One region of the Breznakia sp. PFB1-19 genome, then DNA from elsewhere that is predicted to be linked to it. Evidence: predicted binding sites of a transcription regulator. Region 1 holds the regulator's gene; the other holds the start of a gene.
What was found. The regulator HrcA, encoded in region 1, represses chaperone genes, less so after heat shock. The targets are predictions, from matches to a motif close to TTTTAGCACTNNNNNNNNNNNAGTGCTAAAA.
Positions count from the first base shown of each region.

Region 2: M2098_RS07055 (Hsp20/alpha crystallin family protein) is a predicted target of HrcA. The motif match lies at 1,816-1,846, and genes of this name have one in related genera.

Region 1 is NZ_JARXXJ010000014.1:40,382-43,602, reverse strand. Features, by position in the region: gene M2098_RS07840 (serine hydrolase) at 1-613, opposite strand, end outside; gene hrcA (heat-inducible transcriptional repressor HrcA) at 790-1,809, shown strand; gene grpE (nucleotide exchange factor GrpE) at 1,820-2,464, shown strand; gene dnaK (molecular chaperone DnaK) at 2,479-3,221, shown strand, end outside.
Region 2 is NZ_JARXXJ010000012.1:14,583-17,803, forward strand. Features, by position in the region: gene M2098_RS07040 (replication-associated recombination protein A) at 1-9, opposite strand, end outside; gene M2098_RS07045 (manganese efflux pump MntP family protein) at 27-587, opposite strand; gene M2098_RS07050 (Gfo/Idh/MocA family oxidoreductase) at 809-1,768, shown strand; gene M2098_RS07055 (Hsp20/alpha crystallin family protein) at 1,914-2,327, shown strand; gene M2098_RS07060 (DUF4256 domain-containing protein) at 2,422-2,946, shown strand; gene M2098_RS07065 (prephenate dehydrogenase) at 2,974-3,221, opposite strand, start outside.

The sequences.
Region 1 (3,221 bases):
ATTGTTTTGCACCATAGTTAGAAAAAGCTTGATAGGTTTCCAAGACTCCAGTTGTATATAACATAATTAATGAAGCGGAGTTATCACTATTCACAATGGCTTGTCTAATTAAATAGGATAAAGGAATTTGATCATCAATTGTGTAAATTGTAGAAATGCCTTCCTCTGGCATATATGCTTCTTCATAAAAAGGTAGGGCAGTATCCTTTGTATATACACCTTTCTCGATTAAGTCGTAATAGTACATAGCAAGTGGTAGCTTATACGTACTTGCTGCTAGCATTTCTTCATCTTCGTTGACCTGAATGGTCTCATCATCTTTAGGGTCATAATATATATACGACAATTGTTTGTCATCAAAATCATATGCATCAAGAATATATGCGATACTTTCTTGTAAATCACTTTTTGATTCTATGGTTGGTGATTCGTCGCCTTTTGTTGATGTACGAGTCTCTTCTGTAAATTGTGCAAGCATGTCTTCACTGATGTTTTTTAGTGCGATAATTGCAACACAGCCAATAATAATTAAGCAACTTAGAATCATTATCAGTAATAGTTTTCTGCGAATGATTTTCAGCTGTCTACTTGTCTTCCTCTTTCTTTTTTTCATATCTATATTCTACCATTTTTACGTATATGAATACACTCATATCATCTTTACTAATGGGTATACATTGATGAAAATGAAATAATTCAAAAAAATTAGCACTTTATACTTGACAGTGCTAATTTGGTGGTATATAGTATTAGCAGATGCTCGTAAAGAGTGCTAGAAAGGGTGTACATATGCAACTAACAGATCGACAATTATTAATCTTTAAAACGATCGTTGATGAGTTCACAAAGACAGCAGAACCGGTTGGTTCGAAAAATTTAATGAACTTATTAAATATCAAAGTTTCAAGTGCAACTCTTCGTAATGAAATGGCTGCGTTGGAAGAATTTGGATTATTAGAGAAGACGCATACATCAAGTGGACGTGTACCTTCAAGTAAAGGGTATCGATTCTATGTAGAGCATCTTATGGAAAAAGAATTAGATAGTAATGTTGAAAATGCATTAAGTGAAGTATTCCATGAACGTCATTATAGTGTTGAGGAAATCGTAAAGCGAAGTTGTGATATACTTTCGCAAATGACTAACTTAACATCTGTAGTGCTTGGTCCAGAAACAAGTTCACAAAACTTACAACACATTCAAATTTTTCCAATTAATGAAAGAAGTGCAGTATGTGTATTTATTACTGATCAAGGACACACGGAAAATAAGATGTTCCATTTTGATGAAAATGTGAGTTTAAATGATATTCAAACATGTTGCAATATTTTGAATGATCATTTAGCAGGAACACCAATTAATGAATTATCATGTAAACTAGAAGAAATTAGACCACTGTTATCAAGTCAAGTGGTTCGTCATGAAGTATTATTCCAAGCATTTGTTAGCGCATTTGTGAAATTTGCGAGTGATAATGTATATACTTCAGGTGCATCAAATATGCTTTACCAACCAGAATTTGCTGATATTGAAAAACTTCGTGAACTGATGAAGTTCTTAGAGGATAGTAGTGTTTGGCGTCAACTGGGAAGTAGTAATGAAGATATTTCGATTCGTATTGGGAATGATGATAACCAAGTCATTCCATTTGAGAACGTATCTGTTGTCTCAAGTACGATTCGAATTAATGATGAAGAAGAAGGAAAACTTATGGTTGTAGGTCCAACAAGAATGCCATACAACAAAGTTGTTGCATTAATGGAATATATGGCAAAAGCAATCGGAGATTTATATCGTAATGATAGATAGGAGTGGAACGATGAGTGAAGAGTTAAACAAAGAGGAAGCAACTCTTCAAGAAGAAGAAGTTCTTGAGACGGAAGCTAACGAACAAGAAGAAATGTTAGATAACGAAGAAGCAGTAGAAACTCAAGAGCATGAAGAACTTGAAGAAGGCGAAAAGAAAGAAAAGAAAGGTTTCTTTAAGAAAAAGAAATCAAAAGAAGAAGCATTAGAAGAAGAAATTATTGGGTTACGCGAAGAACTTGCAAAAACGCAAAATATGTATTATAAAGCGTATGCAGACACGGAAAACCTAAAGAAACGATTACAAAATGATGCTGACACATTAAGAAAGTATCGCATTCAAAGCTTTGCCCAAGAGATTTTACCAGTTATGGATAATCTTGAAAGGGCAATCGGATTTGAAGCAAAAGATGAAGATGTTAAAAACTATGTGAATGGTATTAACATGGTATATCAACAAATCAAAATTGCTTTAGAAAATGAAGGTGTAAAAGCTATTGAATGTTTAGATAAACCTTTCGATCCAAATATACACCAAGCTTTAGTAACAGAAAAAGCAGAAGGTGCAGAACCTGGAATTGTACTTGAAGAAATTCAAAAAGGTTATATGTTAAAAGATCGCGTAATTCGCGCAAGTTTAGTAAAAGTTAGTGAGTAACAATAGGAGGAACTATGAGTAAAATTATTGGAATTGACTTAGGAACGACAAATTCATGTGTTGCCGTAATGGACGGTAGCGATGTTAAAGTAATTACAAACCCAGAAGGTAATAGAACAACACCTTCAGTAGTAGCATTTAAAGATGGTGAAACAATTGTTGGGGATGCTGCAAAACGTCAAGTAGTTACAAATAAAGACACGATTTCAAGTGTTAAGCGTTTGATGGGAACAAATGAAAAAGAACATGCAAACGGTAAAGATTACACACCACAAGAAGTATCAGCAATGATCCTTCAATACTTAAAAGGATATGCAGAAGACTACCTTGGTGAAAAAGTAACAAAAGCAGTTATTACAGTACCTGCATACTTCAATGATGCACAACGTCAAGCAACGAAAGATGCTGGTAAAATTGCTGGATTAGAAGTTGAACGTATTATCAACGAACCAACAGCAGCAGCACTTGCTTACGGTATCGACAAAACAGATACAGAACAAAAAGTATTAGTATATGACTTAGGAGGAGGTACATTTGACGTATCAATCCTTGAATTGGCTGATGGAACATTCGAAGTATTATCAACTGCTGGGGACAACAAGCTTGGTGGAGATGACTTTGATGATGTGATCGTTAAATGGATGTTAGAAGACTTCAAGAAACAAAATGGAGTTGACTTATCAGGTGACCAACTTGCAATGCAACGTTTAAAAGATGCTGCAGAAAAAGCGAAAAAAGACTTATCAAGTATGGCACA
Region 2 (3,221 bases), on a different contig from region 1:
TTTATTCATACTCTTATTTTACCACACTAGAAAAATAAGTGCTCGATGAGTATTTTACTTCCAATAAGAATAAGAATTACTCCACCAGCAACTTCGGCATACGTATGAAGTAAAGAACCCACAAATCGACCAATGTATCCACTAAGAAAAGATAATACAAATGTCACAAGTCCAATAATTAGACATGCAAACAGTATATCTACTTCAAAGAAGGCGAAACTGACACCAACAGCAAGTGCATCAATACTTGTAGCTATACCTAGTAATAAAATATCTTTTACTTTAATTTCCAGTTCACAAGATAAGTCTTGTTCACCAAAGGCTTCATAGATCATTTTGATACCGATAAATACAAGAAGGATAAATGCAATCCAGTGATCAAGAAAGGTAATAGAGCCTGTGAAGTTTACACCAACAGTGTATCCAATTAGTGGCATTATACCTTGGAAAAAACCAAAGCTAATCGCATAAATTAGTGAAAATTTAATTGCGTTTTTCTTTGTGTAACACATTCCTTTTGCTAGTGAAACTGCACATGCATCCATTGCAAGTCCAATACTGGTTAATAAAATTGTTAGTATGCTCATATGTTGTACTCCTTTATGTGAGAGTAAAGAAAAGACTCATACGAAAAAAATCGTATAAGTCTCATTTTTTACAATTAGCCAGGCTTTCGCCATTATGTTGACTAAAACACTTACAAAAGTAAGATAACTACTCCCTTATGACTTGCTCATTATAGCACAAGGGTGTTGCTTTTGAAAGGGGGGATTGCATGATATACTGTGAGTATTAGGAGGTGTAAATAATGGACACAAAATTACACTTTGGAATTGTGAGTACAGCAAGTATTGTTCCTCGCTTTGTTAAAGGGGTAAAAGCAAGTGCAAATAGTGAAGTCGTTGCAATTGCTTCTAGAGATCTGCAAAAAGCGCAGGAATATGCAAAAAACTTAGATATCGCAAAAGCATACGGAAGTTATGAAGCGTTGTTTCGAGATCAAGATATCAATATCATTTACATCGCAACACCACATTTTGCACATGTTACATATGTGAAAGCAGCACTAGAAGCAGGAAAACATGTTCTATGTGAAAAGCCAATTACTTTAACGTCTAGTGATGCAAAAGAACTTTTTGCACTCGCAAAGAAAAAAGGCTTGTTTCTAATGGAAGCGCAAAAAAGTGTGTTTCTACCAACGACGAATTATGTCAAAACCTTGATCCAACAAAAATGTTTTGGAAATTTACGACATGTAAAGTTATCGTGTTTCTATCCATATATGAAAAATGAAAAAGCATGGATGCTCGATCCAAGTAAAGGTGGTGGCTCACTTTATGGGAGTGGGTCGTATGCAATTGAATATATGATGTACGTATTGGATGCTACAGTAAAATCATATAAAGGAGTGCTTACTTATACAACCTATGAGGTAGATGATATTAGTGATCTATCATTTCAAATAGGTGAGGTGGATTGTCGCTCGATTATTTCACGTACGACAAAGTATCCGGATGAAGCAAGATTCACATTTGATCATGGAGAAGTGGTTGTTCCATACTTTTGGAAAGCGCAAGAAGTGATTATATCTTCAAACGGTAAGATAGAAAACTATGATTTTGCTAGTGACAGTGAATTTGTCTATGAAGTGATGCATGTTGAATCTTGTATTAATCAAGGATTAACTTACAGTCCAATTATGACTCCTGAAATGAGTATAACGACAGTAGAAATGGTAGAAAAGGTATATAAAGAAAATCGAAAATAAGTATGGATAAGCTGTAATTTTGGGTAAATATGGGCAATCGCAAACTGGATTAGCACTTCGCTTGATTAAGTGCTAAGTGGTGTTATAATACAAGTATCCTAGGAAAGGATAGTATAAATAGCATTAAGAAATGGAGGCGATGACTATGAAATTACTACCAGGATTTAGTTTATTTGATGATGTGTTTGATGACAATTTCTTTAGACCTGTCAATAAGACATCAAGTTTTATGAAAACAGATATTCGTGAAGTTGATGGAAACTATGTATTGGATATGGAATTGCCAGGCTATAATAAGGAAGACATCAAAATCGCACTTAAGGATGGTTACTTGACAGTAACAGCTACACGTAATGATGACAAGGAAGACAAAGACGATAAAGGAAATGTAGTTCGTCGTGAACGTTTTGCAGGAACATGCACAAGAAGTTTCTATGTCTCAGATGCAGTTACTGAAGAAGACATTAAGGCCAAATATGATAATGGTGAGTTACATGTAACTTTCCCAAAAGATAAACCAAAAGAAATTGCAGAAAGTAAACCAATTGCAATTGAATAATGAGAGGGTGGACAAGTTCCACCTTTTCATTTGAATGCATGAAATGCATAAATACAGATAATCTATGGTATAACGTAAATAAGGATGGTGCTTTATGGAAAGGTTAATAGAAACATTAAAAGTAAGATTTGAAAGTCATATGTATCGTCACCCAAACACTTCGTGGAAAATGATTGAACCTTTACTTACAGATGAAGTTTTAGTAAGTTTACAAGCGATTGAAGCAAGTGGTGGTGAAATTGATGTAGTAGAAGATTTACCCAATGTAGGTTTGGCATTTGTGGATATGGCAAAAGAAAGTCCAAAAGCAAGAGTGGGTGCTTGTTATGATGAAAAAGCACGACTTGAACGAAAGAAAAATGCACCAAATACAAGCGTAGAAAAATTAGTAGAGGACATGCAAGTAAACGTACTTGATGAAGATCAATACCGTTATCTACAAAGTGTTGAAGATCTTGATTGCAAAACAAGTAGTTGGCTAAAAACACCAGATGCGATACGTGAACTTGGTGGAGCTTTATTTGGTGATAAACGTTACAATCATGTGTTTGTATATCATAATAGTGCGGATTCCTATTATTCTTCACGAGGATTTCGTACCTATAAACCACTTACATAGAAAAAGGAAGCACGTGCTTCCTTTTTGCTATTTATCGAACTTTTTACGACGATTGGTACTTTGAATAAACAGTTGTTTCATCGTTTCTTCATCATCGTTTTTTAATGCTTGTTTAAAGATATCTAGGGAAGCTTCAAATGCTTCGATCTCCTCTAATAGAATATCCTTATTGAATAAGAAGAGCTCACTCCACATATCTTCATTGATTTTGGCGATTCTTGTGAGGTCACGAAAGGAATCTCCAGTGTAATCAACCAACTTATCATGATCGTGTG